2 regions of the Candidatus Contubernalis alkaliaceticus genome follow, and region 1 is predicted to be linked to the other one. Evidence: a T-box and tRNA genes for the amino acid it is inferred to sense, from the RefSeq annotation. Region 1 holds a T-box; the other holds one or more tRNA genes.
The links. A T-box is a leader RNA that pairs with one kind of tRNA and senses whether it is charged. The one in region 1 lies ahead of ileS (isoleucine--tRNA ligase), so its partner is inferred to be a tRNA-Ile.

Region 1 (11,768 bases):
TTTTCAGGTAAAATATATTACAATAGTAGTATGTTGGGTTACATAAGTAAAAAATGGATATTAAAGGTGTTAAAAATATGCGTAAAAAGCATTTAAAATTGATTCCGGGTAATAAGAAAGAGAAAAAAGAACGTACGCCACTTCAAAAATTCTTTAGAAAAACGGTAGTAATCTTAAGTATAATTCTTTTTGTCTTTTTTCTAGGCCGGTCAGTTTTTTTATGGGGTTACGGTATGGCTTCATCTTACGTGGTTAAGACTGTTATCACAGAGGATAGTGTTCTGGAGGAAAAAATTGCTGTTGAAGGTTTTATTATCAGGGAAGAAAAGGTTGTGACTTCTCCTCAGGAGGGTTATCTAATTTGGGCATTAGAAGAGGGAACTCGAGTTGGTGTTGGCAGGGAAGTAGCAGAGATTGTATCCCGTCCTTTGTATACAGTGGAATACCGGGAAGAAGAAAGCCATGTTCTGCAAAATGATGAACATGAACAGGATAAACAAGAAAAAGAAAATGATGAAGGGGACAATGAGGAAGATTTACTAGTTGACGACAACAATCTGGAGAATGATGCTGCTGAAGTTTTCGAAGAAAATGAAGAATTATTTGATCCTAAAGAAATTGAATACCATACCTCAGTCGTTGTGAACCGCCTGCGAAGTGCTTTGTCAGCGGGAGATATGGAGGAAGCTGAAAAATATTATCATCAGCTGAAAGGGATTTCCCAGGAACAGCTGATTGTACATAGTAGTCTTCATCCTACTAATAGTAAACTATTATCTCCTTTTTCAGGGATCGTTGTTTATTATACTGATGGGTTGGAGGATTTTTTTCAGCCTTCCCTTATACATTTTTTAAGCAGTCATCAGTTAGGTGCTTTTAAACGGGAGGGTAAAGAAATAAACTTTGGCGAGAAAATAGGGCGGGGATCTCCTATTTTTAAAATTGTAGATAATTATACCTGGTATTTTACAGTTCCTGTGACCCCGGAGCAGGGGGAAGAATTTAAGGACAATAAAAGGGTATATATCAGGTTTGATTTTGTTTCTGATTATGATGTCAGAGTTGATGTTTTTCACATTGAGGAAGAGCAAGATAAAACCTTAGTGACTTTTAAAGTAAATGAACAGTTGGAAAATTTTTATCTTTACAGGCAGACTCAGGCAGAGATTATTTATAATTATCTTCGGGGTATTATCGTTCCGGAGGAAGCCTTACTTACGAAGGGCGAGGAAACAGGAGTCTATACCATAGAAAAGGCAATGGTGAGATTTCGTCCGGTTACTGTAAAAGAGGAACATGAGGGAGATGTTATAGTGGAAGGTCTGCCTGCAGGAAGGGTTGTTATTACAAATCCCAGGTTTTTTAGAGAAGGACAATATATTCCCTCCTAGACTTAGGGAAAAGAAAAAGTAAAAATAACTCTATAAAAATGGGAGGAAGATGATTGTGATGCAAGATAACTTGTTAAAAATCGTAGATAAGATAAAGGAGGCCCAGGTAAAATCGGGACGTCAAGAAGATACCATCACTCTTATTGCTGTAACCAAGGGGGTTGCTCCGGAAAAAATAAAAGAGGCAGTTTCCATAGGGATTAACAATTTTGGAGAAAACAGGGTTCAGGAGGTTATCCCTAAGATAGAGATTCTCCCGGATAAACTGACCTGGCATTTCATTGGGCACCTACAAAGTAATAAGGTCAAAGAAGTTCTGCCTCGTTTTTCTTTAATTCATTCTTTGGACAGACTTTCCCTGGCAAAAGAGATTCAAATACGATCTGAAAAATCCAGCAGGATTACGGAAGCTCTGGTTCAGGTAAATGTAGCTGAAGAAAAGTCCAAATTTGGTCTTTCTGTTAATGAAGTAGAAGGATTTATTGAGATGGTTGTAGAAAAATTTCCCAATATAAAAATAACAGGATTGATGACTATTGCCCCCTATGTGGAAGATCCCCAGGAGGTCAGGACTATTTTTCGGGAGTTGAAGAATCTATCCTGTAAAATTAAGGTGCCGGGGGTTGAACTGAAAGAACTGTCTATGGGTATGAGCAGTGATTATGAAGTAGCCGTTGAAGAGGGGGCTACTATGGTAAGAATCGGCACGGCACTCTTTGGTTAATTTTAGATATTATGTTTGAAAAGATACTGTATAAATAGTTGAATAATTAGTTATTATGAACAAGGGGTTAAAAAACAGGTCAAGGAGGAATAATGACAATGGGATTAAAATTTTTTGATAAGATATTAGTATTTTTTGGATTGGCTGAGGAGGAGGTTGACCATCAAGAAATGGCTTCTGTAGTTGATTCTGCAAATCCCTCTAATCGGAAAGGAAAAGTAGTAAGCCTGCATACCAGCAAAAATCTTAGGGTGATTGTGGCAGAACCAAAAGACTTTGACGAAGCCCAGTCCATTGCCGAGAACCTGAAAAACAAGCTCCCCGTAGTAATTAATCTGGAGGGCACTGAACTGGAGATTTCCAAGCGGTTAATTGATTTTATCAGCGGAGCGGCTTATGCTCTCAATGCCAATTACCAAAAAATTAGTAATCATATTTTTATTTTCACTCCGAATAATATAGATATTAATTCTACCATTACTCGTAGTGAAGTAAATGCTTTTACAACAGGTTCCTTTGAAGATTCTGAACTGGATGATTAACCTTCCATAAGTAAAAAAAAATGGTGAGGTGATACCTATTTTTAATTTTGCTCAGATGATTAATGTTTTTTTCAGGTTACTTTATTATTTTTTAATAGCTCGAATTATCTTAAGTTACTTTGCTTTTAATCCATACGGGAAACCCTGGCTGGTTCAACTTAAAAAGGTCGTTTACCAGGTGACGGAACCTATACTTCTTCCCTTTAGAAATATTATTCCTTTAATTAATATGGGCGGAGGTTATATAGACCTTTCTCCCATAGTTGCCATTATTGTTTTGAATTTTATTCGAGGTCTGTTAATAAATCTGGTGAGGTAACTAATAAACTTTGATAAAAGGAGATAAAATGCAAGGAGAAAACCACATTCCTCCTTTGGAGAGGGCCATGTTGGAGAAAATAAAGGATAAAGTTCAGTTGGTATGCCGTTCAAATTCCCCTCAGATAACTGATTTTATGGATCCTTATCAGCAGCAGGTTATGGAATCGTATTTGAAAACCTGTAAAGAGATCAGGTTTTTAACCTATGGCGGTTACCCTGGGGCGGAGAGAGCAAAAATAGCAGTGATGCCCGGCAGCTGGACTGCTGAATCCGTGGATTTAGGGATATCTTTGATGGAATTTAAGGGCGGTTCTAAGTTTAAAGAGCTGAGCCATCGGGATTATCTCGGGGCTTCCTTAAATCTTGGATTGAAGAGAGAAAAACTAGGGGATATTATTATGGGAGAGCAGGGGGCAGTAATTATAGTGGATTCAAGTATAGTTCCTTTTCTCTTACAAAATTTAACCCAGGTAAACACAGTACCAGTAACTCTAGAGGAGATTGATTTGGAACATCTGGTGGTTCCAGAGGAACGCAGTAAAGAGATTAAGGGCACTGTGGCCTCTTTAAGGCTGGATACAGTAGCCGGTTTGGGGTTTGGATATTCCCGGTCAAAGATTGCCAGGGTAATTAAAGCTGATCAGGTAAAGTTGAACTGGCAGAGGGCAAATGATCCTTCTTCTCAAGTAAAAAAGGGAGATGTGATTTCTTTAAGAGGTAGAGGAAGGATAATTTTGGAAAACATATTAGGGGAGAGTAAAAAGGGCAGATTGAGAATTGTTGTAAAAAAGGTGCGGTAATAGAAGGAGTTTGCTAAAATTTGGCGAAGAAAAAAGGAAGATATGACACGAACCAATAGCTGAACCAAGGAGGTTTTAAGATGCCATTAACTCCGCTGGACATTCAAAACAAGGAGTTCACAGTTGCACTACGGGGATTTAACCGGGACGAAGTAAATGAATTTTTGGACAGGCTTACCAAAGATTACGAAACAATGATTAAAGAAAATGTTCTTCTTAAGGAAAAGGCGGAGGGTCTGGATGGGAAGCTGGAGCATTATAAAAGGATAGAGGAAACTCTGCAAAAGGCTATATTAATTGCTCAGGAGACAGCCGAAGAGGTGAAAAGGAATGCCAACAAGGAGGCAGAACTGATTCGCAGGGAGGCTGAAAAGGATGCTTCAAGAATTATAGAAGAAGCCAGATACAGGGCAAGCAAAGTTTTGGCTGAGCATGAAGATCTGCATAAACAGGCCCAGGTTTTCAAGCTGCGATTGCGTTCTCTGGTTGAAGCACAGCTGTCTGCCCTGGAATCCGAAACCTGGCTGGATTTCCAATCAGGAGGAAATAAGTATGAAGAAGAGGATGACCTGGAGGGCAGGCTGGGTTAAGCTTCCTTTTGTTATTAAAGTGGTATAAATATTGACTTTTAAGAAAATAATGATATATTAGTAATAATGATTGTTAAAGAACAAATCGATGAACGGGCGGAGTATTCAGGTTATTGCTGTACAGAGAGTCAGGGAAGCTGAAAACTGACCTTCAATGCCTGCTGAAAATCACCCGGGAGTGCTGTGCGAAATTTTAAAAAAGAGTAGACACAGCCGGTGGCGCCGTTACTGCCAGTTATGCCATTGTTTTATTATTTATTTTATACCAGGGTGGTACAGCGGGAATATTATCCCGTCCCTATCAGGACGGGTTTTTTTAATTTTATTTTGATAGAAAAGCGAGGTATTAAAAGTCATGGATTACAAAGAAACACTTAATCTTCCCCAAACCGAGTTTCCCATGAGGGCAAATCTTCCTAAACGGGAACCGGACATTTTGAAATATTGGGATGAAATTAATCTCTACGAACTGGTTCAAAAGACCAGGAAAGGTAAGGAAAAATTTATACTTCATGACGGTCCCCCCTATGCCAATGGGGATATTCACATGGGAACAGCTATGAACAAGGTAATTAAAGATATTGTGGTAAAGTATAAAACCATGAAAGGGTATGACTCTCCGTACGTTCCCGGGTGGGATACCCACGGCCTTCCCATCGAGCACCAAATTATTAAGACTAAAAAAATTAAACGTCATGAGGTAGGAGACCTGGAGTTTAGGCACCAGTGCAAGAACTATGCTTTAAAATTTGTGGACATTCAAAGGGAACAATTTATGAGGTTAGGGGTTCGAGGAGATTGGTTTAATCCATATCTTACCCTGGCCCCTTCTTTTGAGGCTCGGCAGATTGAAGTTTTCGGAGAAATGTACAAAAGAGGATATATTTACAAAGGCCTTAAGCCGGTTTATTGGTGCACTTCATGTGAAACAGCCCTGGCCGAGGCGGAGGTTGAATATGATGATAGTAAATCTCCTTCTATCTTTGTTAAATTCCCTATCATTCAAGACAAGGGTCTATTTGGTGGGGAACCCAATCATTATGTGGTAATCTGGACCACTACCCCTTGGACTCTTCCGGCTAACGTAGCTGTAGCATTACATCCGGACTTTGATTATGTGCGGATTAAACTGGATGAGGAGTATTATATTATGGCAGAGGGATTGGCTGCCCGAGTAATGATGGTATTAGACCGTACCGACTGGGAAGTGGTAGGCCGTTATAAGGGGACTGATCTTTCGGGGCTGAAATATCAACACGCTCTGCTGGATAAAGAAGGAGTGGTGGTTACCGGTGATCTGGTAACCCTGGAGCAGGGTTCAGGTTGCGTTCACATAGCCCCCGGCCATGGTATGGAAGACTATCAGTTAAGTCTGGTTCACGATCTTCCCATCGTGGCTCCTTTGGATAACAAGGGTATTTTTACAGAAGAAGCGAAACAGTTTCAGGGACTGTCCTATTCTGAAGGGAATAAGGCGGTTACTACGGAGCTTAAAGAGAAAAATTTATTATTCCATCTTGACTTTTTATCTCATCCTTATCCTCACTGCTGGCGTTGTAAAAAGCCCGTAATTTTTAGAGCCACAGAGCAGTGGTTTGCCTCCATAGACCAGTTTCGGGAAAAAGCTTTGGAGGCGGTCAAGGAGGTTAATTGGACTCCTTCTTGGGGAGAAGAGAGGATCACTAAAATGGTAGGGGAACGACACGACTGGTGTATTTCCCGACAGCGAATTTGGGGAGTGCCCATTCCTATATTTTACTGCAACGACTGTGATAAAGAATTGATTAATGATGATACTATCAAGAAGGTTAGGGATCTTTTTGCTGAAGAAGGGTCTGATGCATGGTTTAGAAGAACGGCGGAGGAAATGCTGCCGGCGGGACTCCAGTGTCCTCACTGCAGTGGTTCCGGGTTTCGTAAAGAAACAGATATCATGGATGTCTGGTTTGATTCCGGGTCTACTCATGCTGCTGTTTGTGACGCCAGGGAAGAACTGGGTTGGCCTGTGGACCTTTACCTGGAGGGCAGTGACCAGTATCGGGGATGGTTTCAATCTTCTCTGTTAACTTCGGTGGCAACCCGGGAAAGTGCCCCATATCGTTCTGTTCTAACCCATGGATGGGTAGTGGACGGAGAAGGCAAAAAGATGTCCAAATCAGTGGGCAATGTTGTTGCTCCTAAGGAAATTATTAAAAACTATGGTGCTGATATCTTGAGGTTGTGGGTTTCTTCTTCTGATTTTAAAGGAGATGTCAGAGTTTCCCCCAACATACTGAAGCAGCTGTCGGAGGTATACCGAAAAATCCGCAATACTGCTCGGTATATGCTGGGGAACAGCCGAGACTTTAGCCCTTCTAAAGACCGGGTACCGTACAGTGAAATGTGGGAAATAGACCGGTGGGCTTTACACAGGCTTCAGGAATTGGTAGAAACGGTTACCAGGGCTTATGAGAAATATGAATTTCACCAGGTATTTCATTCCATTCACAATTTCTGTGTAATTGATATGAGCAATTTTTATCTAGATGTCTTAAAAGATAGGCTCTATGTATTTCCCGCCGGAGATTCAGGCAGGAGAGCAGCTCAAACGGTAATGTATGAGATACTGAACTCTCTGGTAATAATGATTGCTCCAATTATGCCCTTTACCGCAGAAGAAATATGGCAGTTTTTGCCGGAGAAGCCGGAGGAAGTAGAGAAGACGGTACAGCTGGCTTCCTGGCCTGAAGTGAATAAAAATTATTTAGACAACCGGTTGAAAGAGAAATGGCAGGGTATCCTGGAGGTGCGCAATGAGGTCTCCAGGGCATTGGAGGAGGCCAGGAGAAGTAAAATCATATCGGGCTCTCAAGGGGCGTCGGTGGATATTTATCCTGCCCCAGATGTTTACGAACTTCTGAAAGAATATGAAGAACAACTGGCCATGATTTTTATCGTGTCGCATATTCTTTTGCATAAACCGGATACTTTGGTGGCCCTGGAGGGGATTTACGAAAGCTCTTCCATAAGGGATTTAAAAATAGGGGTCAGTCAAGCCCGGGGCGGCAAGTGTGAAAGATGTTGGAATATCAGCGAAACTGTAGGCACTCAAACAGAAAATCCAGAGCTTTGTAACCGTTGTTATTCTGTGATAAAGGAGCTGGATGTTAGCCTTTCCACAGAATAGTAATACTGTGAAAACTGGCAAATAAGCGGTGCCGAATTAGCGGTGCCAATGGGACGTTCTGAAAGCGTGGACAATGGAACCGTCCTTCATGGCTTAGCGGTGCAGCTCAAAATAAGCAGCCTTTTGCTGTAGTGGTAGAAAGATGTAATATAATCTGAATATAAATTTATTATCAAGGGAACAGGGTATTCTATAAAGAAGAAACCCTGTTCTTTTTTTTCATGTTTTTAATAATTAAAAGTTTTTCATAATGGCAGGTAATTACGCATATTTTTGGGTAAATTATAAAGAGGGGTGCTTATGGAACAGTATAGAAAGAATATCCTTCTAAGAGAGTTAAATGAGAAAATGGAAAAATTGAGCCAGGATATGGAGCGATTTAATCTTGCAGAATACCTGGAGCTTTTAAATAATCCGCGCAGGTACCTATGGTTAAATTTTGCTGGTGGCCTTTTCCGGGGGTTGGGAATTGCTCTGGGAGCAACTATTCTGGGGGCCCTGGTCCTTTATATGCTGCAGCGGTTGGTGGTGCTGAATCTGCCGGTAATTGGGGACCTGATCGCGGAATTGGTGCGAATTGTTCAGGTTCATCTTTAAAAAATATTCACTGTAATAATATTTAGAAATACATTAATGAGGAGGTGAATTAGGTGGAATTGATGGAAGCCATCCAAAAAAGACACAGCATAAGAAATTTTAAAGAGGATGAAATTGCACAAGAGGATCTTAAAAAGATACTGGAGGCAGCCTGTCTGGCACCCACTGCAGGGAATATGCAGGCCTGGAGATTTGTGGTGGTAAAAAATAAGAAAATCAAAAGAGACCTGGGTATTTCCGCCTTAAATCAAATGTGGATGTCTAAGGCACCGTTGATTTTGGTTATTTGTGCAGACATGGCCCGGGCAGAGCGTTTTTATGGTGAAAGGGGAAAGAATCTTTATGCTTTACAGGATACAGCTGCTGCAGCCCAAAATATTTTATTGACCGCCGTTTCCTTAGGCATGGGCGGTTGTTGGGTTGGAGCTTTCAGTGAACCTAGAGTTTCTAAAATCTTGGATTTATCTCACTGGGTTAGGCCCCTGGCTATGCTTCCCATTGGTTTTACGGATGAGGAGGTGAAATCTTCATCTCGTTTGAAACCGGAGGAACTGACTCAGTATATAGATTGATAAATGAGATTATTCATTAAACAGCAGGATGACTGAAAGCGAGATTTTGTTTTTTACCCTATTAAAGGAGGTTCATTTGAACATGAACCAATACTTTTACCAAAGATTAAAAGAAATGGAGAAGCAAATAACTGTGGCCTTGGACAATATTACTGGTATTGGAGCTCACGAATCCTTTCGAGACAGTGTTGGAGAGCTGTCGCTTTATGATAATCATCCGGCGGATTTGGGCAGTGAAAATTTTGATAGATCTAAAGATTTATCACTGCATGAAAGCCGTTTGTTGGAATTACAGAAAATTCGGAGGTCTCTTAAAAAGATTGAAAAGGGGATTTATGGATCATGTGCTTCTTGCGGAAAAACCATAGAAAATTCCAGGCTGGAGGCCCTCCCCTATGCTGATCTGTGCATAAATTGTGCAGAAAAGGCCCAGGGTTTTCCCCATGCTGATTCCAGGCCCGTGGAAGAGGAAGTTTTAGATCCCCCGTTAGGGAAAGTATTTAAGGACAGACAAGATTATGTGGGTTTTGATGGGGAAGATGCCTGGCAGCAGGTGGCAGAGTTTAATCAACTGCCCCATGTGCATTACGAAGACGTGGATCCCGGAGAAGATTTAGAAGGTCCCCAAGGGATTGAAAACATTCCAACAGCAAAGGATCAAGGGGGAACTTTTGTGCAGACGTACTGGAAAGATGATCGCAATTTTGAACAGGGCAAAAAACCTTCTGGTAAAAATAAAAATAATCCCAAAAAGTGAAAACATTCAGCAGTATTGATTGAATTCTTCGGACCCATCCGGGTTCTTTTTTTTCGGGAAAAGCAGGGGGCGGTCCTCCTGCTTCCTTTCCTTACTTGCTTTATCCCTCCTGGCCCTGAAATATAAACGGTGAAGCAGGAAAATCCTCCCTTTGCTTCTATGCTTAGAAGGTTTGAGGTTTTAGGGTTGTCTATTTATCATGTTTTGTGCTAGAATGTAGAAAGTTAGGGGGGGATTTTTTGGTTTTACTGTTATTAGGAATTGGAGTCGTTTTTGCTGATCAAGTGTTTAAGTACCTGGTTGAAAGTTATTTGTATTTGGGTCAGTCTATCCCAGTTATACCAAACATTTTTCATATAACCCTGCTTAGAAATCCCGGGGCAATTTTTGGGGTTATGCCAAATGGCCGCTGGTTTTTTATTGGAATTACTATTGTTTCTTTGGCTGTAATGGCCCTGCTTATGCAGGAAATCCCCAGGGGCAAGAACTTTATGAGGGTTGGCTTGACTTTAATTATCGCAGGAGCCCTGGGAAATCTAATAGACAGGTTACGTTTTGGTTATGTTATTGATTTTCTTGATGTTGGTTTTTGGCCGGTCTTTAACATAGCGGATATGGCCCTGGTTATAGGTGCAGTTTTTTTCATTTATGAGTACTTAATGTACAGCTTTAAAAAAGAGTAATCAAGGGAGGGTTATAATGCATCCGGTCTTATTTGAGATAGGTTCTGTTAAAGTATATTCATATGGTGCTGCCCTGGCGCTGGCCTTTTTTTTAGGAGCGGTGCTGGCCATGAGGGAGGCTCCCCGGGTAGGTATTGAGCAGGAAAAAATTTTAGATTTATCAATCTTGATTGGAATTGGTGCCCTGGTGGGCTCCAGGATTGCTTATATTATATTGGATCTACCTTATTATTTGGAGACACCAATGAAAATTATCTCCAGAGAGGGGGGCCTGTCCTTTCATGGGGGGTTGATTGCCGGGTTTTTGATTTCATTTTGGTACCTGAAGCGTCATAAAATACCTGTGGGAGTAACAGCAGATCTGATTGCGCCATACGTTGCATTAGGATACGCTATTACCCGTATTGGATGTCTGATGTATGGGTGCTGTTATGGAAAGGTAAGCAATCTTCCCTGGGCATTGGCGTCATCCTTTGTAGATAATGCACTTCGGCATCCCACCCAAATTTATGCCAGCCTGATTAACTTTGTTTTTTTTGGGCTGCTCCTTTATTTGAGGGATAAAAAGCCTTTCCATGGTTACCTGTTTGTATTGTATGTTGGTTTTTATGGTTTATATCGTTTTGGCATCGAGTTTTTTAGGGATTCAGATGTTTTTTTTGGTCCCGTTACGTTGGCCCAGGCGATTAGTCTTTTGATGATTCTGGCCTCAGCCCTGCTTATAAGGCTTTGGCCCTGGAAACAGGTGGATAAAATCAGTGATAAAAAAATATAGTTTTTTAGTATCCCCTGAGGAAAGCGGCAAACGACTGGATATTTTATTAATGGAGAAAAATCCAGATATGTCCAGGTCCCGTCTGCAGGTTTTGATTGAGGAGGGACTAGTTTCTGTGAAGGGGAAAAAAATTAAATCTAATTATAGGGTAAAAAAGGGTGACAAGGTTTTTTTAGAGGTGCCTCCTCCCCGTGTAGTAACCATTGAGCCGGAAAACATTCCTCTGTCTATTTTATACCAGGATAAAGACATTGTGGTGGTGAATAAGGCTCAAGGTATGGTAGTTCATCCTGCGGCAGGTCATTATCAGGGGACTCTGGTTAATGCTCTTTTATTCCACTGCAGGGATTTGTCGGGGATTGGAGGGGAGCTTAGGCCGGGAATTGTACATCGTTTGGATAAAGATACTTCAGGAGTTTTGGTAGCGGCTAAAAACGATTATGCTCACCGTTCCCTTGCTTATCAGATGAAAAAACGTTCTATAAAGAGGGAATATCAGGCTCTGGTTCACGGAAGGATTGTAGAGTCCCGGGCAACCATCGATGCTCCTATAGGCAGGCACCATAAGGAGCGTAAAAATATGGCCGTAAGCAGCAAAGGGCGGGTGCGGGAAGCCGTAACTCATTTTGAAGTGCTGGAGAGGTTTAAAAAATATACCCACCTTCGCCTTAAACTGGAGACAGGGAGGACGCATCAAATCAGAGTTCATATGGCTTATATCAAGCATCCTGTTTTGGGAGACCTTCAGTACGGCCCCTCCAGGAATGAATTTAATTTAAAGGGGCAGGCACTGCACGCCGGCACATTGGGATTTGTACATCCTCAAAGTGAAAATTATATGGAATTTTCT
Region 2 (11,768 bases), 160 kb from region 1:
AACTGCAGATAGCTTAAATACTTTTCCCTGATACTGGTTATCAGTGTTTAAACCGTCAAGACAGACTCTAAGACATAGTACCGCCTGTCGCTCTGTCTCAGATGCACCGCTATAGGTTCCCGGCAGGGGATGCTCATAATACCAGGTGTTCCCATCTCTTATCCACCCCTGAGCAGAATTTCCTTCACCGGACACTTGAGATCCCATGTCTAAGTCACAGAAACCCCAGTAAACTACATCTAAATCTGGATCAGGAAAAAAAGGAGTTCCGTCCTGGTTGTACCAACTTCCGGTGATAACAGCCCTTATATAGGCAGCCTTGGTTCCCATATTAATGATAGTATATTCTTTTTCTGTACAGTCACCGGGGTTCCAGTTTTCAACCATATAAGCTGGCGGAGTTATTGTTTCATCCGCCTGAATAAGGACGGTGCCGGCAGTAAATGTATTCGCAATGGAATCACTTTCATATGTAAACCAGGCCATAGTTCCTAAAGACATAGCGGCTGCTGCCAGCGTTATCATAATCAAACTTGAAATAATTTTCTTTTTCATAGATAATCCCCCGCAAACTGGTTCTTGTGTACAAACATTAAACTGTAGCACAATTGGAAACCAAACAATAATAATACTAATTATACATTATTCACCTGTTTTTGTAAATATTTTTAAACATTCTTTGTTTTGCTGTTGTTTTTTCATTTTTTTCGTATAAAAGCAAAGGCAAAAAACACTGCGAGAAAAACGCGGGTCTTTGACAGTTGAATAATGAACACATGTCTTAAAAGCCTTGAAAATAGGGCTTTTTTTATTGCAAATTTGTCAATTTTTCACCTATTTCTATTGAGTATTATTGAGTATTATGTTATAATATAAGGGATTGGGGGGTTAATATGAGATTGTCTATTTCGAAATCAAAAAATTCCACATCTCTTTACGTAATTAAATCAACTTATGAGAATGGTGTACATTCATCAAAGATTGTTGAAAAACTTGGAACAGTTAATGATTTGAGTAAAAAGTTAAACGGCCAGGATCCCATTGAATGGGCAAAGAAATACATAGCAGAGCTGAATCAAAAAGAGAAGGAAGAAAAGCTTGATGTGTTGGTAAAGTACTCACCTTCCAAGGTCATTACGAAAGATGAACAGCGCTCTTTTAACGGTGGTTATCTTTTTCTTCAACAAATATACTATCAACTTGGCCTTCACAAAATATGTAAAGAAATGTTAGGAAAATACAAGGTTACATATGACCTAAACTCCATACTCTCCAGATTGATTTACGGAAGAATAATCTTCCCTTCATCTAAGCTCGCCACTTACCAACTTTCCTCAAGATTTATAGAACAACCTAACTTTGAACTTCAACATATATACAGAGCTCTTGAAGTTATTGCTAAGGAAACGGATTTTTTACAATCATCCTTGTACAACAACAGTTTAAAAGTTTCTAAGAGAAATACTGGTGTACTTTATTATGATTGCACCAATTATTTTTTTGAAATTGAACAGGCAGATGGCGATAAGCAATACGGTCCATCAAAAGAGCATAGACCAAACCCAATCATTCAAATGGGCCTATTTATGGATGGAGACGGTATCCCTCTTGCATTTAGCATCAACAAAGGAAATACAAATGAACAATTAACACTAAAACCCTTAGAAAAGAAAATTCTATCTGATTTTAATCTTTCTAAATTTATCGTATGTACCGATGCCGGTCTAGCGTCCAAAAATAACAGAAAATTTAACGACAGGGAAGAACGAGCATTTATTACAACTCAATCAATTAAGAAATTAAAAGCACATCTAAAAAAATGGGCACTTGATCCAAACGAATGGCACCTCTCTAACGATGTAAAAACCTATGACATCTCTAAACTAGATGATGAGAAAGCTAAAAATAAAATGTTTTACAAAGAACGTTGGATTAAAGAAAATGACCTTGAACAAAAAATCATTGTGACGTACTCTATCAAGTATAGAGATTATCAAAGAAAAATCCGTAATTCACAGATAGAACGTGCACAAAAAACAATAGATTCAAATCCTACAAAAATAAAAAAATGTAATCAGAATGATTGCAGAAGATTTATTAAAAAAACTAATTTTACTCCTGATGGAGAAATTGCTGAAAAAGAAATATACAGTATTGATACAGAGGTTATCGCTAAAGAAGAAGCCTTTGATGGGTTTTATGCTGTATGTACAAACCTTGAGGATGATGCTTCTGAAATAATTAAAGTAAACAATAGACGATGGGAGATTGAAGAATGTTTTAGAATTATGAAAAGTGAATTTAAAGCCAGACCTGTTTATTTAAGCCGTGATGACAGAATAGAAGCACATTTTACAACTTGCTTTATATCCTTAATTATTTACAGATTATTGGAAAAAAAGCTTGGTGAGAAATATACCTGCAGTGAAATAATTAGAGGATTAAAGGATATGAACTTTCATGAAATAAAGGGGGAGGGTTACACTCCAACATATACGAGAACTGACTTTACTGATGATTTACATGAGGCATTTGATTTCCGTACAGACTACCAGATTATAAAAACAAAACAAATGAAAAAAATTTTTAAAGCGACAAAAAAATAAAAACATTACTCACTTTTTTGAATACAAAAAAAGCTTGATAATCCTTGTAAATCAGGGATCATCAAGCTTTTTGCTTGTAACAACTGTCAAAGACGAGATTAAACTGTAGCACAATTGGAAACCAAACAATAATAATACTAATTATACATTATTCACCTGTTTTTGTAAATATTTTTAAACATTCTTTGTTTTGCTGTTGTTTTTTCATTTTTTTCGTATAAAAGCAAAGGCAAAAAACACTGCGAGAAAAACGCAGTGTTTATAAGTAAAGTTAGAAGTAGACCTGTAAGCCGAGTTCTGTCTTAGATAGCCATCTATCTGGAATGTTAGTTGCCTAACATCTCAAGCGACCTAACCCGAGGGATCAGCGAGCCGCTTCATCCCCTCCTATTTGGTCTTGCTCCGGGTGGGGTTTACCTAGCCGGTTAGTCACCTAACCGCTGGTGCGCTCTTACCGCACCGTTTCACCCTTACCCCACATTGGAGGTTAGAAGTTAGAAGTTGGAAGTTGGATTTAAGACAAGTAAAAAAACGGGACGGTTCACCTGTCTTATATACTTGCTTTCCATGGCGCTGCCGAATTTAGACGGCATGGGAATGTATCCTGAAATAAAGAGTTAATTCCCTTTCTAATCTCCAACCTCTAACTTCTAACCTCCAATGTGTGGGTGGTTTATTTCTGTGGCACTTTCCTTAAGGTCGCCCTCACTGGGTGTTACCCAGCACCCTGCCCTATGGAGCTCGGACTTTCCTCAGAAACAATATTGTACTGCTCCTGCGACTATCCAGCCTACTTCTTTTGTCTGCAGTAATTATAACATATTTTCACCATTTTTTAAAGTATTATACCTTATGCATTACTCCTGCTGAAATATTAGCCTTCCACAATTTTCGCAAGTAATCAAGATTCCTGGAGTGTAAAGGCTACCAATAGTAGAAGAAGATAAGGACACCTGACACCCCAGGCAGACCCCCCCTTTCACTTTAGCCACAACATTAAATCCTGCCTTTTTTTTCAAGTAAGCATACTTTTCCAAAAGCTCAGAGGTTATCTTTGCCTCCAGCTGTTCTTTACTTACCTTGTGTTTTCGATACCGGCCTTTCAGTTTGCGGCTTTCCTGTCTATCCTTTTCTTCCAACTCCTTTAGACTCTCCTGCGTTTCCTTTTCTTGGCTTCGTTTCCCCAGCAGTTCTTTTTCTTTTTTTTCTATCTTTTCCATCTGTTGAATAACCATATCCTCCAGTTTGCCGTTTTCCTCAGATAACAGCTTCAACTTTTTTTCCATCTGAACTAATTCTTTGGTAGCAGTAACTTCTCCCCCATATAATTGTTTATTAGTTTCCTGAATATCTTCGGCAATCTCCTCTCCCTTCAGTTCCAGGCGGCGAAGTACCTTTCTCTGTGCATTTAGTTCTTCTTCCAGAGCTTTAAGCGACCTTTCAATACCATCCAACAAAGCTCTGGCCTCCTCCACATCCTTTAGTGATGTACGACTTTTATATTGTTTATTAATCTTGTTCATGTTCTTTTCTGTTTCCTGAAGATCCCACAAAAGCATAATATCGCTAATCTTCTTCACCCCCTAAATATTAAAAGATAGACTAAAATATAGTCTATCTCTACATAATTGACCAGGGATTAGTTTCAACCCCGGATACAAATATTTTGTTAGTATGACCGCCTTTTTCTACCCTGTCTCGCAGATAATCCGCTAGAAAAGGAACCACCACCCTCTCTGTTGCATCGTGACCGGCATCAATCAAAGCAATGTTCATAGAAAGGGCCTTTTGAAATTGGTGGTAACTTATATCCCCGGTGATTAACAGGTCAGCGCCCCTGGATGCAGCCTGTTCTATCATACCACCTCCACTGCCACCACATACCGCCACTTTTTTTATTATTTTTTCCCGAGGACCGGCAAGCCTAAGTTCCTTCACCTGTAACCTCTCCTTCACTTCTGTTGCAAGTTCTGCTAGACTCAATTCTTGGGTAGGCTCCCCTACTATACCTAATCCCATTACTTTTCCCTTGTTTTTCAAAGAGTATACATCATAGGCAGCTTCCTCATAAGGATGTGCCTTAATCATACTGCTGAGAGCTTTATTCAAGTTTTCCTCTGCAACAATAGTTTCCAACCGGAATTCAGATACCGTTTCTATTTTACCCTGTTGACCAATAAAGGGATTTGTGCCCTCCAAAGGTTTAAAAGTTCCTACTCCCTCCAGGTTAAAAGTGCAGTGGCTGTAATTTCCAATCCATCCCGCCTTGGCTTCTGCTAATGCTTCCCTTACCCCATTCTCATATCCTTTAGGAACAAAAACCACAATTTTATACAGCTTCTGGTAATAGGTAGGTTTTAAAACTTTCTGGTTTTTTAAAGAAAGTCGTTCTGCCAGTCTCCGGCTCACTCCCTGCTCCGTTACATCCAGATTGGTATGAGCGGAGTACACTGTCAGATCTTTTTTAACTGCATCACATATCAGGCTTCCCGCAGGAGAGTCTGGTTCTACAGCCTTCAGCGGACGGAAAATGATAGGATGGTGAGTTACCACCAGGTTGGCCCCCAATTCCAGAGCTTCTTCCATCACTTCCCGATTAAAATCCAGAGCAATCAGAACATTGGCAGCTTCTGCTTTAAGGGAACCAATCTGCAGTCCCGTAGGGTCTCCCTCCAGGGCTAAGAAGGGTGGAGCCAGCTCTTCCAGGTATTTTGTTAATGTTTTTATATGCATTTGAGTTCCTCCTGGATTCTATTCACCAGTCTTATCCAATAGTTATACTTTTGAGGCTCAATTTCCTGCCTTGATCCTTTTAAACTTTCCAGAACTGTATTGTATTTTCTCATTTTATGCTCAAAAAATGCTTTAAAAAGAGGATCAACATCCTTCTTTTCCAAAAGACGAGGGCCCAATTCTAACTGAACATCATCCAACTGCTCCCCTTCTCCGGGAACCGCCATAATAATTACATAGAAATGCTTACCCTCCTGAGCAATTTTCTCATCTATTATGGCAAAGTTATTCTCCCCCAACCAGAATCGAACATGAGGTATATTTACCATAGGTTGAAGAACAAGCATTTTTATTCCGGCAGTAATTTCAGGACTTTCTTCCAGGATTCCACATACAGTTTTTCCACCCATCCCTGCTATAATAATAACCTCAACCCGGTCTTCTAACTCAATTATCTTTAAGCCGTCTCCTAATCTAACACTTATTATTTCCTGTAAATTTAAAGAATGAACCAGTTGTCCAGCTTTTGCCAAAGGTTTCTCGTTCACATCTCCGGCAATCACATAGGGGCTGTTTTTTTCTTCAACCAGATATACCGGCAGATAACCATGATCTGTGCCAATATCAGCCACAGTACAGCCCCCTGGAACTGAATCTGCAATGGTTTGTAGACGGGGCGTAAGTTTCATCGTTTTCCCCCTTAACCGCTAATATTCTACTATTCCTTAAAAAATATGAAAAACCTTTATTCACTCATCGTTTTTCTCTGTATTACCCTTGTCCTGATTGATCCCCCACATATAAAACGCTTCTCCTGCATCCATGAGGAAGCGAAGAATAGCCTGATCAGAGCTAGAATCAAAGGCACCGGAGTTAACTAACATAGCCAGGCCGTGAGTAAAGATCCAGGTATACTGAACCAACGCATCCTGACCAGATTCCTGCATTTCCAAGAGAGCTTTTCCTGCTGCACTATCCTCGCCAAATTCTAAAAAAAATGATTCTTTAATCACTGACGTATCCTCTGAATCAATCTTCTCAGGGTTCTGCAGATAAAGAAAACGAAACAAATTCTTTTCATCCCGTGCAAACACTACATAACCAAATGCCAGGTTTAAAAGAGTGTGTTCGGTATACTGCCGCTGTTGGAATTCCTTCAATAGACCCCTGGTTTTTATTCGCAGCTCCTTTTCCAGTTCATCTACAGAACGCACGTGAGAGTAAATAGGCATGGTAGACGATCCAAGTTTTTTAGCAATGGCTCTTGTGGAAACTGCACTCCAGCCTTGTTCCCGAATTAGTTCAAAGGCAGCCTCAATAATTTGGGCATATGAATACACACTGGGTTGAATCATAAGACCACATCCTTACTAACTATTATTATGTTCTATAACTGCTGTTATTATATATAACATATGTTATTATGTCAAGAATTTTAAGTAAAGCTAAAAGAAACCCTAAAGACGGCTCCGTTAACTCTCAGAAAAGAAAGAGACTGCAGATTTAAGGAATTCTGCAGCCTCAATTTAGAAATTTTTAAAAATTTATAAATATCATAAAAGGGTAAAAAACCTTTAATAACCATGGTGGGCGATGACGGGCTTGAACCGCCGACATCCTGCTTGTAAGGCAGGCGCTCTCCCAGCTGAGCTAATCGCCCTAATTGGTGACCCCTGGGGGAATCGAACCCCCGTTACCGGCGTGAAAGGCCGGTGTCTTGACCGCTTGACCAAGGGGCCAAATTGAGATGTGGGACGTGAGATGTGGGAGGTGGGATGTTAGATATGGGATTTTAGGCTTAACAAGACGGCCCAAAAAACTATCCTGTCTATTTCTTCTTCCCACTTTTAACTTCTCTCTTCTCAACCACACTACAAAAAATTTTCTTCACAAAAGTAAACTCCAACTACTTATATTGACATGTGTTGGAAGTCCAGGAAGATGTAGAATGCTTTTCTAACCTCCAACCTCCAACTTCTAACCTCCAATAAGTGGTGGGCCCACCAGGATTCGAACCTGGAACCAACCGGTTATGAGCCGGGAGCTCTGCCATTGAGCTATGGGCCCTAATATTGGCTCCCCAGGTAGGACTCGAACCTACAGCCTATCGGTTAACAGCCGATTGCTCTACCGTTGAGCTACTGAGGAACAATATCTTTTTCACTGCATTTAAGATTATAAAGGATATTTGACTTTAAGTCAAGGTCTATTCCAGGTAATCTTTCAGCCTCTTGCTTCGCATGGGATGACGCAGTTTTCTAAGGGCTTTCGCCTCAATCTGCCTTATTCTTTCCCGGGTAACCCCGAATACCTGGCCTACCTCCTCCAGTGTTCTAGAGTGGCCGTCATCCAACCCGAAACGCAGCCGGAGCACTTTTTCCTCCCGGGGAGTCAACGTGTCCAGCACATCCTTAAGCTGTTCTTTCAATAGTTCAAAGGCTGCCGCATCTGCTGGAGCCGTAGCCTCCTGATCCTCGATAAAGTCTCCCAGATGACTGTCGTCCTCTTCTCCAATGGGAGTTTCCAATGAAACAGGTTCCTGGGCTATCTTAAGTATTTCCCTGACCCTGTCTTCAGTGATATCCATCTCATGAGCAATTTCCTCCGGCGAAGGTTCCCTGCCTAACTCCTGAACCAGCTGCCGGGATACCCGAATCAGCTTGTTTATGGTTTCAACCATGTGCACCGGGATTCTTATAGTACGGGCCTGATCAGCAATAGCCCGGGTAATGGCCTGGCGTATCCACCAGGTGGCATAGGTGCTAAATTTATAGCCTTTCCTCCAGTCGAACTTTTCTACGGCTTTAATCAAGCCCAGATTGCCCTCCTGGATCAGGTCTAAAAACTGCATACCCCGACCAACATACTTTTTGGCTATGCTCACCACCAGGCGCAGGTTTGCCTCGACTAGTTTTCTTTTGGCCACTTCATCCCCGGATTCCATCCCCTGGGCTAGATTAATTTCTTCACTGGGAGTAAGTAGAGGGACTTTTCCGATTTCTTTTAAATACATTCGAACAGGGTCATTAACAGTGACCCCTTCCAAAACACTCAAATTAATATTGGTATCTATCTCTGCCTTTTCCAAACCCTCTGTAACCTTGGTTTCCTCGTTTATTTCATCTACTACTTCAATTCCCTGGTTAGCCAGTTTGTCATAAAAATCATCTATCTCTTCAGGGCTAAGGTCATAATCCTGCAAATACTCCATAATCTGCCGGTAAGTCAAAGACCCCTTTTTGTTTCCGCTGTCAATCAACGACTTTTGAACTTTTTTTATGTCTTTGTCTCTATCGCTCAATTTATACTACTCCCCTTCCATAACACCCTATCACTGAGGATTAAAATCTTTTTCCAGGCGCTTTATTTCAGTCCACTCAACCAGAAGTCCATTGATTTTTTCCCCGTCCTGCTGCCTATCCAATTTAGAAATTTCTTTTTCTATTTCTTTTCTTTTCAGGCTCAATTTATGACACTTGATCTTCCTAACACAATCTTTTATTATTTTTTCCCGATTATCCGGATTTCTTTCCTGCTCCAAAATCAAGGCCGCAGCAATTTTTTGTTCTTCAAAGCCCGGGAAAAGCCTCAGTATAGTATGTTCTGAAATGGCATTACCATCGTTCCTTAAATAAAACAGTTTCTCTATGATCCCTCTATAGGGAGGATAACAAAAGTCTGAATCCTTAAGCCATTTTTTTACTTCAAAAATATAATCAGGATTTTTAAGCATAAGTGCAAGAATCTCTTTTTCTGCTGCCGGGGGCTTTACCTGATTGTTTGCCGAACCATCTGGTTCTGTGTTCCCAAATTTTATCTGTTTTTTTCCTTTGGCACGCCTGAATTTCTTCAATTCTAACTGCAGCGAATCCAGGCCAACACCAATCTGACTGCTTACCTTCTGAAGGTATACGTCCAACTCCACAGAACTATTCAGTTTAGCTAAAACAGGTAATATCTTTTGAATATATAAAAGCTTTTCTTGTGGCGTACAGAAATCCAGCACACCCAAATCTCTTTGGGTTTTTTCCAGTTTATAATCTATTAATGGTAAAGACTTTTCTATTATTTCTTTTTCGAATGCCTTGATTCCTTTTTTTTTGATGAAATCATCTGGGTCCATACCCTGTGGCATTTGGGCCACCTTGACCCTGCAGCCTGCGGACACTAATATATCCATGCCCCGCCAGGCCGCTGCTTCCCCCGCCGCATCAGAATCGTAAGCAATTACCACGCTGGAGGCATTTCTTCTTAAAACTTCTGCCTGTTCCTCCGTAAGACTGGTGCCCAGAGAAGCAACACAATTTTCCACTCCCTCTTGATGAGCAGTAATCACATCCATATATCCTTCAAAAACTATGGCTTCATCCTTCTCCCTGATTGAAGAACGAGAATGATTCAAAGCATAAAGAATTTTTCTTTTATTGTAAAGGTGAGTTTCCGGAGTATTTAGATATTTAGGCTGCGCACCCTCCAAAACTCTCCCCCCAAAACCTGCCACCTGATTTTGCTGATTAAAAATAGGGAAAATAATTCTATCTCGAAAACGGTCATAATAACCTGAACCTCGGGAACGGCGAACAATTAAACCGGCTTTTTCTATGTTTGTTTCACTGAAACCTTTGTTTTTTAAATATCTTAATAAAAATTCCCAAGAGGAAGGGGAATAACCAATATTAAACTTCCTTAATGTTTCCCCTTTTAGCCCCCTACCCTTTAAATAATTTAACGCTTTAATTCCATATTTTTTGCTAAATAGAACCGAGGAAAAAAACTTCATACTAACTTCATTGATCAGCAGTAATTCTTCCTTTAAATCTTTTACTTTTTTTTCTCCGGGTGATAAAGGTTTTTCTGGTAAAAAAATTCCTGCTCTCCCTGCTAAAAGCGTTACGGCCTCTCTAAAAGTTAAGTTTTCAATGGCCATAATAAAAGTATACAGGTTTCCCCCTACTCCACAACCAAAGCAGTGATAGAGCTGTTTATCCGGTGAAACGGTAAAAGATGGAGTTTTCTCAGAATGAAAAGGGCATAAGCCTGAGTAATTACGACCGGATTTTTTTAACGCAGTATAATTGGAAATAACCTCCACCAGATTAAAATGCTGCCTGATTTCTTCTATGGTTTCCTCCGGCACGATATTTTCCATAAAACCCCCCAAGGTAAAAAAAGGTTTATGAGATTTTTTTCATATTCGTCAATAAATGACAAATTCCTGCACAAACGTACATTTTTATCAAAAAACCCCATCCCATAATAGGAGAGACGAGGTGTAAATACTGCTTAATATTTAATCTGCCAACTTAAATTACACAACCAGGTTTGGTAAGAATCTACCTCCTCTTTCCCGGTTTAGTCTCTCTTTAACAAACACATATTCTATATGATTAAAATATATTCTACATGGCGCATTTTATTTCCTGCAAAGTAAATAAAAATAATAATAATATATAAAAACCTATGATTATCAATCAATATTATATACCATTTATAGTTTTTTATTCTCTCTTTACCAAAATCATAGAAATAATAGAAATCTTTTCTACGGCTGTTCCCAAAGTCTGGTTAACTAGACCAGGGCTTGGGAATAAACAATTTCTGATAGAGATTAATAAAGTAAATATCAGTCATTCCGGCTATGTAATCACAAACCCTTCTTTCCAGAAGGCTTCCCCCTTGAAGTGACCCGTTCTCCAAAGGAATTTCTTCAGGCCTTTCTAAGAAGTAATTAAAAACATGATTGAACATTTTAATTATTTTTTGGTCTTCTTTCTTAGCCTCAGACCCTACATAAACATTTTCAAATAAGAATTCCCGTAAATCCAACATCACCTGCATTACCTGGGGACTCATCTGAATTAACGGTTGGGCAAAACTGTTTTCTATCAAGTCTCTCACCATGGTATTTATTCTCATGGAGGAGGTATTGCCCAGAATATAAGGTACATCCCTGGGAAGATCTTCCTCTTTTAATATCCCCGCCCGAAGAGCGTCATCAATATCATGATTTATGTAAGCAATCCGGTCTGCAATCTTAACAATTTGTCCCTCCAGGGTAGATGGAAGAGTGCTTCCGGTATGATTCAATATCCCATCCCTTACTTCCCAGGTGAGATTTAACCCCTTTCCCCCCTCCAGGCTTTCAACAATTCTCAGACTCTGTTGGTTATGTTTAAATGGTCCGTAAATTTGACTCAAAGCCGCTTCTCCCGCATGCCCAAAGGGAGTGTGCCCCAGATCATGACCCAGCGCAATAGCCTCAGTAAGATCTTCGTTTAAAGTAAGAGCTCGAGCAGCAGTCCTGGCAATCTGGGCTACTTCCAGAGTATGGGTCAATCGAGTCCGATAATGATCCCCTTCAGGAGAGATAAACACTTGAGTTTTATGTTTTAATCTCCTGAAAGCTTTGGAGTGAATAATGCGGTCTCT

Region 2: it encodes a tRNA-Ile, which carries the amino acid that the T-box ahead of ileS (isoleucine--tRNA ligase) is inferred to sense. The anticodon was not compared.

The regions. Positions count from the first base shown of each region.
Region 1 is NZ_CP054699.1:2,476,367-2,488,134, reverse strand. It holds gene HUE98_RS12495 (HlyD family efflux transporter periplasmic adaptor subunit) at 78-1,391, shown strand; gene HUE98_RS12490 (YggS family pyridoxal phosphate-dependent enzyme) at 1,450-2,115, shown strand; gene HUE98_RS12485 (cell division protein SepF) at 2,214-2,657, shown strand; gene HUE98_RS18160 (YggT family protein) at 2,713-2,976, shown strand; gene HUE98_RS12480 (YlmH family RNA-binding protein) at 3,005-3,778, shown strand; gene HUE98_RS12475 (DivIVA domain-containing protein) at 3,859-4,368, shown strand; T-box leader at 4,448-4,671, shown strand; gene ileS (isoleucine--tRNA ligase) at 4,724-7,534, shown strand; gene HUE98_RS12465 (DUF5665 domain-containing protein) at 7,829-8,131, shown strand; gene HUE98_RS12460 (nitroreductase family protein) at 8,194-8,703, shown strand; gene HUE98_RS12455 (TraR/DksA C4-type zinc finger protein) at 8,786-9,460, shown strand; gene lspA (signal peptidase II) at 9,700-10,143, shown strand; gene lgt (prolipoprotein diacylglyceryl transferase) at 10,160-10,918, shown strand; gene HUE98_RS12440 (RluA family pseudouridine synthase) at 10,902-11,768, shown strand, end outside.
Region 2 is NZ_CP054699.1:2,635,511-2,647,278, forward strand. It holds gene HUE98_RS13215 (CalY family protein) at 1-555, opposite strand, end outside; gene HUE98_RS13220 (IS1634 family transposase) at 894-2,606, shown strand; RNA gene rnpB (RNase P RNA component class A) at 2,877-3,403, opposite strand; gene HUE98_RS13230 (zinc ribbon domain-containing protein) at 3,464-4,186, opposite strand; gene HUE98_RS13235 (Nif3-like dinuclear metal center hexameric protein) at 4,227-5,339, opposite strand; gene HUE98_RS13240 (tRNA (adenine(22)-N(1))-methyltransferase) at 5,330-6,028, opposite strand; gene HUE98_RS13245 (TetR/AcrR family transcriptional regulator) at 6,089-6,694, opposite strand; tRNA gene HUE98_RS13250 (tRNA-Val) at 6,924-6,999, opposite strand; tRNA gene HUE98_RS13255 (tRNA-Glu) at 7,004-7,078, opposite strand; tRNA gene HUE98_RS13260 (tRNA-Ile) at 7,332-7,406, opposite strand; tRNA gene HUE98_RS13265 (tRNA-Asn) at 7,413-7,487, opposite strand; gene rpoD (RNA polymerase sigma factor RpoD) at 7,546-8,640, opposite strand; gene dnaG (DNA primase) at 8,671-10,488, opposite strand; gene HUE98_RS13280 (deoxyguanosinetriphosphate triphosphohydrolase) at 10,905-11,768, opposite strand, start outside.